Regions from separate parts of the Superficieibacter sp. BNK-5 genome, predicted to be linked through region 3. Evidence: predicted binding sites of a transcription regulator. Region 3 holds the regulator's gene; each other region holds the start of a gene.
The links. Region 3 encodes CRP, which controls carbon source genes, mostly activating them, when cyclic AMP is high. Its sites were predicted from a motif close to ATGTGANNNNNNTCACAT; they were not measured.
Positions count from the first base shown of each region.

Region 1: epd (erythrose-4-phosphate dehydrogenase) is a predicted target of CRP. The motif match lies at 1,588-1,605, and genes of this name have one in related genera.
Region 2: udp (uridine phosphorylase) is a predicted target of CRP. The motif match lies at 2,167-2,184, and genes of this name have one in related genera.
Region 4: ACMGGS_RS17780 (sugar transporter) is a predicted target of CRP. The motif match lies at 1,525-1,542, and genes of this name have one in related genera.

Region 1 is NZ_CP179893.1:383,707-386,851, reverse strand. Features, by position in the region: gene ACMGGS_RS01835 (energy-coupling factor transporter transmembrane component T) at 1-397, opposite strand, end outside; gene ACMGGS_RS01830 (ECF transporter S component) at 398-976, opposite strand; gene ACMGGS_RS01825 (PPC domain-containing DNA-binding protein) at 998-1,423, opposite strand; gene epd (erythrose-4-phosphate dehydrogenase) at 1,797-2,816, shown strand; gene pgk (phosphoglycerate kinase) at 2,866-3,145, shown strand, end outside.
Region 2 is NZ_CP179893.1:1,038,387-1,041,531, forward strand. Features, by position in the region: gene rmuC (DNA recombination protein RmuC) at 1-997, opposite strand, end outside; gene udp (uridine phosphorylase) at 1,282-2,043, opposite strand; gene ACMGGS_RS05030 (dienelactone hydrolase family protein) at 2,298-3,113, shown strand.
Region 3 is NZ_CP179893.1:1,826,754-1,829,898, forward strand. Features, by position in the region: gene ACMGGS_RS08690 (YccS/YhfK family putative transporter) at 1-1,587, opposite strand, end outside; gene crp (cAMP-activated global transcriptional regulator CRP) at 1,632-2,264, opposite strand; gene ACMGGS_RS08700 (OsmC family protein) at 2,572-2,976, shown strand.
Region 4 is NZ_CP179893.1:3,721,396-3,724,540, reverse strand. Features, by position in the region: gene marR (multiple antibiotic resistance transcriptional regulator MarR) at 1-19, opposite strand, end outside; gene ACMGGS_RS17780 (sugar transporter) at 259-1,449, opposite strand; gene ACMGGS_RS17775 (PhzF family phenazine biosynthesis protein) at 1,649-2,437, shown strand; gene ACMGGS_RS17770 (MFS transporter) at 2,473-3,145, opposite strand, start outside.

The DNA.
Region 1 (3,145 bases), 1.4 Mb from region 3:
GTGGCCCGGCGAACAGATAAGCCAGACCCGGCGGCAGGCGAGAGGCAAACAGCGCGCGAATAAAATGGCGAATGGGCACATATTGCATCCAGAACTGCGCGGTGGAGACGATAGCCATAATGCGCAGCCACAGCGTGATGGCATGCGCCCAACGGCTCGGGTCGCGTGGCTGACCGCTTAGCCAGGCGGTGAACCAGCCGCCATGGACCAGCCACAAACCCGCACCCAACGAGAGCATCAGCCACGCGACATAGCCAAACCGATGTCGGGTCGCGCGAAACAAAAGTAGCCCAAGAAAAGCCACCATGCTGTAACCCGTGAGAATCAGACCTGCAGGCAGCAGCAGCGTTGTACAGGCCGCCAGCGCCCACAGGGTCAGTGACGTAAACGGATGCATTTAGCGAACGGCCGCCGTATCTGAAAAGTGACGCATCGTGCGTTGCGGAAGCTGGCGCAGGAGCACCCAGACGATGATCGCGGTGAGTATTTTATCTATCAGATTGGCGCCTAGCACGGTGATGGCGACGGACTCAATCAGATTCTGCCCCATAGAGTGCATCCACGCGACGAACAAATCCGCGCCGCTGCCAGTCACGCCGCCAAACAGCCATGTACGCAACGGCACGGCAACCACCGTCACAGCCAGCGTGATAATAATGCCACTGATGATCACTTTAGGCAGGGTACGGAACCAGCCCGCCCGCGCCAGCCCGCCCGCAACCAGACCGATGACCATGGCTACCGGCGCAAACGCGGCGGCGACAGGATCGGTCAACAGCCCCCACAGCAGGTTAGTCAGCAGCCCGGTTAACATGCCGATCCACGGACCGAGCAGCACCGCGCTGATGAGCGTACCAATAGAATCAAGGAAAATGGGCAGCTTCAACATGCTGACCAGTTGACCGCCAATCATATTGATAGCGATACAAATAACGATTAATACCAGTGAGAGACTGGAAAAACGGCGCTGGGCCATGAAAACCTCTTATCAATGTCTTTATTTACGTGGTGTGATGACCAGTTCGTCATAGCCGGAAACGGGGCAGGGCTGGCGACTGAATGAGAGCGACGTTAGCTCGCCAATCACCAGTTCAAGCGTGGTACGCACGGTGCAGCCCGGCATCATATGTCCACCCAGCATGGCACCGTCTGGATCGGAGACGGCAAGGTGTAAATGTTCGCCGGTCAACTCCAGCGTGCCGTTCAGCGAAATCACTTCAAAGGTGCCGGTAAGCCGGGTCGTTTCCTCCCGGCCCGCATAGCGTAATGCCACATCGGTCAGGCTACCGGTACAGCCCGCAATCCAGCCGGCGTGAATGTGATTTTTTTTAATGAAAGCATGTAGCCCGGCAAAAACTTCCTGGCCAGGCAGAAGGCGAAGAGCGAAGAAACGCGCGCCATCAGGGGGGATTGAATGTTCCATTGTGAGATAACTCCGGGACCCGGACGTGCGGCGGATCTTATGCGTGTGAATCGGCTCGGTCTCTGATTTAAATCAGTAAATGTGACCGTGGACAAACAAATATTCGCGCTATGCTTTTGCGCCATTCCGCACAAGGAATAAATGTCCCTGTAACGCTGAGCGAAATGTGACGCAGATCAGATAAATGGTTCAACCCCGGCGGCAATAATTCCTTTTATTCCACAATTCACTTATCCTAGCTGAACCGTTTCAGTCGATTAAACGTTCGACAATTAACCAATCAGTCGCAGTTTGTGACAGGCAAGGTTTCCCTTAATGTGTAGCTGCATTACTCTGTCAGCTTCACGGAATCAGGGTGTTTTGCAGGAGATCTATGACCGTACGCGTAGCGATTAATGGCTTCGGTCGCATCGGGCGTAACGTGGTTCGTGCGTTATATGAATCCGGGCGTCGGGCGGAAATCACCGTGGTGGCAATCAATGAACTGGCGGACGCCGCAGGCATCGCGCATTTATTGAAATACGACACCAGCCACGGACGCTTTGCCTGGGATGTCCGTCAGGAGCGGGAACAGCTTTTCGTCGGCGATGATGCTATCCGTCTTCTCCATGAACGCACTATCGACGCCCTGCCGTGGCGTGAGCTTGGTGTGGATGTTGTGCTGGACTGTACCGGCGTGTATGGCAATCGCCAACATGGTGAGGCCCATCTGGCCGCTGGCGCGAAGAAAGTCCTCTTTTCTCACCCCGGCAGTAACGATCTTGACGCTACCGTAGTCTATGGCGTCAATCATGATGTGCTGCAAGCCGAACACCGCATTGTTTCCAACGCCTCCTGTACCACAAACTGTATCATTCCCGTTATTAAACTGCTGGATGATGCCTTTGCCATCGAGTCAGGCACGGTCACGACGATCCACTCTGCGATGCACGATCAACAGGTGATTGACGCGTACCATCCTGACCTCAGGCGCACGCGTGCGGCCAGTCAGTCTATTATTCCGGTTGATACAAAGCTGGCTGCAGGCATCGCCCGTATCCTGCCGCAGTTTGATGACTGTTTTGAAGCGATTGCCGTGCGCGTACCGACGATAAACGTCACGGCTATCGATCTTAGCGTTACCGTGAAGCAGCCGGTAAAAGCGTGTGAAGTCAACCTGTTGCTGCAAAAAGCAGCGCAGGGAGCATTTCATGGTATAGTTGACTATACGGAATTACCGTTGGTCTCAACTGATTTTAACCACGATCCGCACAGTGCCATTGTCGATGGCACGCAAACGCGGGTGAGTGGGGCGCACCTGATTAAGACACTCGTCTGGTGCGATAATGAATGGGGCTTTGCTAACCGAATGCTCGACACGACGTTAGCGATGGCAGCTATTGGTTTCAGGTAGGGCGCTTGTTGCGCCTGCAAAACTTTAAGAATCAACGAGAGGATTCACCATGTCTGTAATTAAGATGACCGATCTGGATCTTGCTGGTAAACGTGTTTTTATCCGTGCGGATCTGAACGTACCAGTTAAAGACGGGAAAGTAACCAGCGACGCGCGTATCCGTGCTTCTCTGCCGACTATCGAACTGGCCCTGAAACAGGGTGCTAAAGTGATGGTCACTTCTCACCTGGGTCGTCCTACCGAAGGCGAGTACAATGAAGAATTCTCTCTGCTGCCGGTAGTTAACTATCTGAAAGACAAACTCTCCAGCCCGGTTCGCCTGGTAAAAG
Region 2 (3,145 bases), 790 kb from region 3:
TCAGCGCTTCGGTAATCAGCTCCGGCTGGCGGTCAAGGGCCAGCAAAAATGCCGGTTCAACGGGGATAAACATCAGCACATAGTCGAGACTGCGCAGCCCCGGCAACTGCTGATAATCTTTACGCCCCAGCAGGCGAATATGATTGCGTACCGAGGCAATATGTTCCTGGAGCGCTGCCTCGCGGGTATAATCCTCTTCCGCGTTGAAGTAACGTTCATAGGCCACCAGCGTCATTTTGGCATCGACGACCACGTCTTTGCCCTGCGGCAGGCGCACGATGACGTCCGGCTGCATTCGCGAGCGGGTGTCGGTTTCGATGCTCACCTGCGTTTCATATTCATGGCCTTCACGCAGGCCGGAGGCTTCCAGGACGCGAGTCAGCACCACTTCTCCCCAGTTTCCCTGCGCTTTGTTATCGCCTTTCAGGGCGCGCGTGAGATTAAGGGCTTCTTGCGCCATTTGCGCGTTAAGCTGCTGGAGGTTACGAATTTCATGTGCCAGAGTGTGCCTCTCTCGCGCCTCCTGACCAAAACTGTCCTGCACCTGGCGGCGAAAACCGTCAAGTTGCTCACGCAACGGCGTCAGTAAGCCATGCAGGCTCTGGCGATTTTGCTCATCCACCCGGCGATTACTGTGCTCGAAAATTCGGTTGGCGAGGTTTTCAAATTGCTCGTTAAGCCGCTGCTCGCTGTTGACCATCTGGCGGGTTTTGTCCTGAGACGCTTCAAGGCGGGTCGTTACTTCGCGCAGGTCGGCTTCCAGCGAGGTGTTGATTTCCCGCAGGCTACGCAGCTCGTTATTCAGCAGTTCGCACTCGTCGCGCCAGTGGCTGTGCTGGGCAAGCTGCTGCTTTGCGGCGCTCAGTTCACCAAAAACCTCCCGCTGCTCCGCAAGGATCTCGGCCTGCTGCTGCGCGGCACGATAGCTTGCCGCCAGCCAGCCGACGACGATCCCTGCCAGCATCAGTAGTACGCTGATAATGATTGCGCTGTCCATTCACCCTCCTGCATAACTCATTCACCCTGCAAAATACGGCTTTGCTGTATAAACGTCCAGCTTAAAAGGTTTTTCTGCGAAGCGTTACGCAAAAAGAAAGGGCCGAACATGTCGGCCCTTGAGGTTGATGACAAACCAGGTTTTGCTATTGTGCGAGCCGTTTTGCCGGGTGGCGGCTTCGCCTTGCCCGGCCTACAAAAACAGAAAATATCAATAAGTTATTCGTAACCCGTAGGCCTGTGCAAGCGCAGCACCGCCAGGCATATTCCACGGTATAACGTTTGTCAGAGAAGACGGCGAGCGGCTTCAACCACAATTTTCACCGCATGGCTCTCGGTTTGTTTCATGGTTTCCGCATTCGGAATTTCCTGCTGGGTGCGGTTAACAATCACGCCAGCAACCATCCCGGCACGCAGGCCCTGGCTGGAGCACATGGTCAGCAGCGTGGCTGACTCCATTTCGTAGTTCATCACGCCCATGGACTGCCACTCTTCCATTGAGCCTTTGAAACGGCTTACCACACGCCCTGAATGCGTATCGTAACGCTCCTGGCCTGGGTAGAACGTGTCGGAAGAGGCGGTTACGCCAATGTGGGTTGTCGCGCCAACCGCCTTCGCCGCTTCCACCAGCGCGGTAGTACAGGCGAAATCAGCCACTGCCGGATATTCCATCGGCGCGAAGTGCAGGCTGGCACCGTCCAGACGCACGGAAGCCGTGGTCACCAGAACGTCGCCAACGTTAATATGGGACTGGATCGCGCCAGTGGTCCCCACGCGCAGGAAAGTACGAATGCCGAGTTGCGCCAGTTCTTCAACGGCAATAGACGTAGAAGGTCCGCCGATACCGGTTGAACACACGATAACCGCTTTACCGTCGAGTTCTGCACGCCAGGAGGTAAATTCACGATGGGATGCCAGCTTGACCGGCTTATCCATCAGCGCGGCGATCTTTTCCACACGCTCTGGATCGCCAGGGACGATAGCCAGCGTAGCCCCTTGTAGATCGTTTTTGGTGAGGCCGAGATGAAAAACATCAGACTTAGACATAAAAAACTCCTCTGTGGGTCAGTTTGTCAGAAGAAGCAAAAAGGTACTTTACAGAAGTGACCGGGATTATTTCGTGACCACAGTCACTCATGTAGAAACTTATTGCAGTTCATTTCCATAAAATAGTGATATTGATCACATTAACAAACCTAACGCGTCGTTCAGGTGACATTTCGAATCGGCATCTGATGCGGTGAATTGTTAACGTGGAGTCTATAGTTAACTCTGCGCTAATACTGGGTACGGAGAATGCCATGACTACTGATAATCAGCCGGGTTTCGCACCCGCGGCCTCACCCCATGCTTCCACCATTGTTCGCACGCCTGAAGACGCTATCGCGACCGGTGAAACCACTATCCCGACACAGGGCGAGCACATGCCCGCTTATCACGCCAGGCCAAAAGACGCGGAAGGTGCGCTGCCTGTCATTATCGTAGTGCAGGAAATTTTCGGCGTACATGAGCATATCCGCGATTTATGTCGTCGGCTGGCGCTGGAAGGCTATCTGGCTGTCGCCCCGGAACTCTATTTCCGTCAGGGCGATCCCAATGCTTATGATGACGTTGGCACGCTGTTAAAAGAGCTGGTGGCTAACGTGCCGGATGCGCAGGTGCTGGCCGATCTGGACCATGTCGCGAACTGGGCTGCGCGTAATGGCGGCGACGCTCATCGCCTTGCCATCACCGGTTTTTGCTGGGGCGGACGCATTACCTGGCTGTATGCCGCGCATAATCCTCAGCTTAAAGCTGCCGTGGCGTGGTATGGCAAAGTGGTCGGCGATCAGACGTTAAAATCGCCGAAACATCCTGTGGATGTGGCCACCGAGCTGAGTGCGCCCGTGCTGGGCCTGTATGGTGCTCAGGACAACAGTATTCCTCAGGAAAGCCTGGAGAGAATGCGTCAGGCGCTGCAAGACGCCAATGCAACGGCGGACATTATTGTCTACCCGGAAGCCGGGCACGCGTTTAATGCGGATTATCGTCCGAGCTACCATGAGGCCTCGGCGAAAGATGGCTGGCAGAAAATGCTGGCATGGTTTGCCCGCTATGTGGGTAAAAAAGCGGAATAATGAGGTTGGTGGTAAACCTGGGGTTGCTATTG
Region 3 (3,145 bases):
ACGCAGCGCTTCCTGATCCGCTTCCAGCGCACCGTGGGCATTCTGCCGTAGCAGGCCGCTTTGCCACTGTGGCCACAGCCAGACCATCCCCCCGAAGGCGATCAGGCAGCCCAGCGCGGTGTCGATCATCCGCGGCAAAATAAACTGTTCGCCGTTAAGGTTGATAAGCTGGAGGGTATATACGGCGGTGACGGTAAAACCAATCATCGCCCAGCCGTAATTTTTCCGCAGGATCAAATAGCTGATAATCGTAATGCCCAGCATCGCGCACAGCGTAAAACCATCCGGCACCTTAAAGTGCAGGGTCGCGCCCGCAATCACCAGCCCGACCAGCGTGCCCAGCGTCCGGTGCAGGATCCGCACCCGCGTCGCACCATAGCCGTTTTGCGTCACGAACATAATGGTCATTAAGATCCAGTAAGGCTTGGGCAGGTGCAGCACGCTTCCTGCCAGGCTGGCGATGCTGAGCATCACGCTGAGGCGGGCCGACGTGCGCAGCGCGGGAGACTTCAGTGATAAATAGTTTTTGAGTGCCGACCACAAGGGCAGACGACGCTGGCGGTCAGCCATCAAATCGCGCGGATAAAGCGGACGCAGCGTTTTCAGCACGCGGGCGATGCGGCTGAAATGCCATGCGCAAAACTGGCCGACGGGATTATCCGGATTCTGCCGGGCGATCTTCTCCAGCGCGCCAATCTGCTTCTCCATGTTGAAGCGCCCGGAATAGTGGTGATAGAGAATATCGTCGGCCATCACGCGCAGGCGAGCGGCCACGGTTTGCGCATTCCAGCGGATCACCGCTTCCGCGTGGCTTTGCTCCACCAGCTTTTGCACCTCTTCCGGCTGGTGGAGGCTGACGGAGATATGCTCCTGCAAATCCAGCGCCATCTGGAACATCCAGCGCAGCCGTTTGTAATTGTGATGTTTCTTTTCCGACAGCATATACAACTGCTGATAGCACTGGGTGATGAGATCCACCGTCTTTTGCTGACGCGCCAGCAGTGGCGGCAGCGCTTTTTCCGGATCGGCGTGCTGGGTCAGCAGGCTGTATTTGGCCTCGCAGTAGTCCGCCAGCTGACGGTAAAGCAGGCTTAGCGATTCGCGCAACGGCTGTTCGCGCCATAGCCAGAACCAGAACCAGTTGAAAAGGCCATACCAGAGCGTGCCTGTGGCATACAAGAGCATCGGCTCCCATACCGGCACTGAACCGGCCAGGCTGAGAGTAAATATAGCGGCAATTAACGAAGCGGGAAGCAGGCGTGCGTGGAGAGGGCTGATTTCTGCCGTAACGCCGAGTATCAGTGCCAACGCGGTCAGGACCAGCGGTAGCGGCGCATCTTGTGCCAGGAGGATCTGTACGGCCAGGCTACTGCCGGCAAACAGCGAACCGCCAATAATAAGACGTTTAAAAAACCGCTTATGCGGCGTATCAAGACCGGCAATATTGCAGCAGGCGGGAACCAGGGAAAATAACAGACCGTACTGGAGCTGGCCGATAATCAGACCTGTAGCCACGGGCAAACACAACACCAGCGTTTGACGTAGTGCGTAGTTCACTTCCGGGTGATAGATAAGCCTGCGCCACATAGAAGTTTATCGGCGCATTGCAGTGAATGCGCCGGGTGTCGAGCTTAGCGAGTGCCGTAAACGACGATAGTTTTACCGTGCGCGGAGATCAGACTCTGATCTTCCAGCATTTTCAGGATGCGGCCTACCGTTTCACGAGAGCAACCGACGATCTGGCCGATCTCCTGGCGGGTGATTTTGATCTGCATACCGTCCGGGTGGGTCATAGCGTCCGGCTGTTTAGCCAGGTTAAGCAGCGTCTGCGCGATACGACCGGTGACGTCGAGGAAGGCAAGGTTGCCCACTTTTTCAGACGTCACTTGCAAGCGACGCGCCATCTGTGCGGAAAGACGCATCAGGATATCCGGATTCACCTGGATCAACTGACGGAATTTTTTATAGGAAATTTCCGCGACTTCACAGGCGGTTTTTGCACGCACCCAGGCGCTACGTTCCTGGCCCTCTTCGAACAGGCCCAGTTCACCGATAAAATCGCCCTGGTTGAGGTAAGAAAGGATCATCTCTTTCCCTTCCTCATCTTTAATCAGCACTGCCACGGAGCCTTTGACGATGTAATACAGCGTCTCCGCCTTTTCACCCTGGTGAATCAGCGTGCTCTTCGATGGGTACTTATGAATGTGGCAATGAGACAAGAACCATTCGAGAGTCGGGTCTGTTTGTGGTTTGCCAAGCACCATGCGCGGTTATCCTCTGTTATAAGCTATCTCCGGCGGCTAAACGACGTTGCCTCCGGGGTTGCAATCGTTTTCTTCCCTCGGGCGGGAAGCTGACTGTCGGTATGCTCCGCAGCCGTTAATCTGATGTCCTTTGCATCTATGTATGCGCAAAGTCAATATATCACTGTAGCATCCCGTCTGTTTTAGCATAGCTTTTGCCGCCTGTCTCCTGGTGTCTCGCTTCAGCATGACGCAGGTCGCCTTCCGTTGCGAGAATTGTTATGTACGCGTAATCTGTGAAGAAAATGGCGACACTGGAGTGGATGTTATGCAAGCGCGAGTGAAATGGGTAGAGGGGTTAACGTTTCTGGGTGAGTCGGCCTCCGGGCACCAGATTTTGATGGATGGTAACTCCGGTGATAAAGCGCCCAGCCCGATGGAGATGGTGCTGATGGCCGCAGGAGGATGCAGCGCGATTGATGTGGTGTCGATCCTGCAAAAAGGGCGTCAGGCGGTGACAAACTGCGAGGTGAAACTGACGTCTGAACGCCGTGAAGAAGCCCCGCGTTTATTTACCCATATCAATTTGCACTTTATCGTTACCGGCAATGACCTGAAAGATGCGGCGGTAGCCCGGGCAGTCGATCTCTCTGCGGAGAAATATTGTTCAGTGGCGTTGATGCTGGGTAAAGCGGTGAATATTACCCATTCGTATGAGGTGGTTGCAGGGTAGGGTTAACGTCCACCTTGTTATTATGTTGCCCGCGTTTGCGGTATAGCGCGGGCAGCCGCATCGTTGTTATGCCGGGTGGCGGCTTCGCCTTACCCGGCCTACGAAAACCATCAATATCAACACTTTAATCGCAATCCACAGGCCCGCGCAAGCGCAGCGCCGCCGGGCA
Region 4 (3,145 bases), 1.9 Mb from region 3:
GATCCCCTGAACTTTTCACAATGGTTGCCCCGGCAAGTATATTAGTTGCGGAGGATATTATTGCCCAGGCAAACATAAGTCAACTGAATGAATAAGCTGATGCCACGATTTGCTAAAAAGTCGTTTAAGTCCGCGTCCGCCATGGGGTTGTAGTGCAACGAGAGGATATGTTGTCGATGCGAGAAGAGTAAAAAATAAACGGTATTATTTGCTGTGATGATGATTTGGGGCCAGTTAACGGCCCCATTCAATACGCCATTATTGCGTTTGTTCTTCCAGTGAAACCGGCCAGCGGCGGAAAATAATAACCGCCCAGATCAGCGCGGCCAGTGCCGGCACCGCACCGACATAGCCGATGGCCGCCATCGAAAAATGGCTGCTTACCTGGCTGCCCACCAGCGCACCGGCACCGATACCAATATTAAAAATGCCTGAGAACAGCGACATGGCGACATCGGTAGCATCCGGAGCCAGCGCCAGTACCTTCACCTGCATTCCCAGCCCGATGATCATAATTGCCACGCCCCAGAACACGCTCAGGATAGCCAGATGGTTTTCATTTTGTGCGGAGGGAACCAGTAATAGCAGGCAAATAAACAACAGGCCAATAGCACCTGAAATCAGGGTTGAGGCGTGCAGGTTGCCCAGCTTGCCGAAAAGCAGGCTACCGAGAATGCCGGAACCACCGAGGATCAGCAGCAGCACCGTCGCAAAATTACCACTCAGGCCGGCGACCGTTTGCACAAAAGGCTCAATGTAGCTGTACGCCGTATAGTGTGCTGTCACGACCACCACCGTTAAAAGATAGATGCTCATCAGCGCCGGGCGACGGAACAGCAGCGGCAGGCTTTTAAGAGAACCTGAATGCTCGCTAGGTAGTTTCGGCAGCAGTTTAATCAGGCACAGCAGAGTAATCAGTGCGCCGGTACCGATGGCAAAGAAAGTGGTACGCCAGCCAAAGTACTGGCCTACTATGCGGCCAATCGGAATACCCAACACCATTGCCAGCGCGGTCCCGGTAGCAATCAGACTCAATGCCTGCGCCCGCTTCCCTGGCGGGGCGAGGCGAATGGCAAGCGAGGCGGTAATCGACCAGAATACCGCGTGTGCAAACGCAATGCCGATACGACTAATAATCAGGGTGGTGAAGTTCCAGGCAAGAAAAGACAAAACATGGCTGGCGATGAACAGGACGAACAAGCCAATAAGCAATTTACGTCGCTCCATCTGGCTGGTCAGCAGCATAAACGGCAGTGACATCAGGGCAACCACCCAGGCGTAGATCGTCAGCATAATACCGACCTGCGCGGTTTCCATGCCGAAGCTCTGCGCAATATCGGACAGCAAACCCACCGGTACGAATTCAGTGGTATTAAAGATGAACGCTGCAATGGCAAGCGTAACCACCCGCAGCCACGCGACTTTGCGTGAAACAGTATTCGTTGTCATAGAGATAATCTGGGTTGGTTGTACAGAAGAAGAGGAGATGATCTTAAAACTATCGCTGGCGCAAATACAACCATTTTGTGACCCAGATCTCAATTTAACCGGTCGAAAATTAAAGATTCGTTATAGTTTGTATTAACGCTGGCGTAACCCATGGACGTCATGTCAGCGTAGTAGCGAGATAACAACAAGAGGAAAGATCATGCGGTTAATTGATTATTATATGGTCGATGCGTTCAGTGAACGCACTTTCGGCGGTAATGCCGCCGCCGTCTGCCCGCTGACAGACTGGTTGCCGGATGAGATCATGCTTAACATGGCGCGGCAACATAATCAGTCTGAGACCGCGTTTTTCGTTCCACATAATGACGGATTTTCCCTGCGCTGGTTCACTACCCGTAACGAAGTCAATTTATGCGGCCATGCTACGCTTGCGGCGGCACATGTAATTTTCAATCATCGGGGCTATACCCGACCAGCCATTATTTTTGATACTGCCTCTGGCAAGCTGACGGTCAGTCGTAATGATGACTGGCTGACTCTGGATTTTCCGGTGGATCGTACCGAACCGCAAACACCGCCAGCTGCCTTGCTGCGCGCGTTAGGTATTGCGTCATATCAGGCGGCGCATAAAGGCCGGGCATGGCTGATTGAACTGGCAGATCGCCAGCAGGTTGAAGCGGTTAAGCCTGATATCGCCGCAATGGTGCCGGGCGAGCATAAAGTCACCATCACCGCGCCAGGCGGGGAGGGATATGATTTTGTCAGCCGCTTTTTCTCACCAGGCGAAGCGGTATGGGAAGATCCGGTGACCGGTTCGGCCCATACGATGTTGATCCCTTACTGGGCGCAAAAGTTGGGTAAAAACCGCATGTTTGCCCGTCAGGTGTCAGCCCGTGGTGGAGATATTCGCTGCGAGTTGAAAGGCGACCGGGTATTGATGAGCGGGCAGGCGAAAACCTATATCGTGGGCAAGTTGATGCTCGATTAAAAAAGCGGCCCGGCAGCGACGCCGGGCTATAATGACTAATGTTGTTGAACGGTTGCTAAATCAGCTGTTTTTGGAGCATCTACAACAATTGGCTCGACCTTACCCATTAAGAAGAGATAGTTCAGGATCCCCACTACCACCAGTACGGCTGAGAACACCAATGCCCAGGTAAACGATCCCGTTGCCGCCACGATGGCACCGGTAATAATCGGTCCTACTGCACCGCCCATGTTTGACACGGTATTTTGTAAACCTGCCACGATGGAAACACTGTTTTTGGGCGCAACATCACCCGGTAAGGCCCAGACCTGAGAAGCGGCTACGGTCGTTCCTGATTTTGCCACGCAGAGCAAAAATACCGTCATAAATACCGAGTCGGTGAAAGGGGCAAATCCAATACATAGCGCCATCACTAAACCGAGCGTCAAAAACAATTTACGTGTGGCGGTCAGCGAGAGGAGTCGTTTATGAACAATACGGTCGGATGCCCAACCCGCCAGAACTTCAATTACCATGCCACATAACAACGGCAGGGCGGCGACCATCCCCATTTTTATGAAATCCATTCCCTTATCTTTAACCAGGTAAGTGGGTAGCCAGGTAATAAAAAAGTATGAAGTATAGTTAATGGTGAAGAAACCAATACACATTGCCCAAATATTCCGATAACGCAATAATTTGTACCAGCGCATAGGTAATACTGATTTA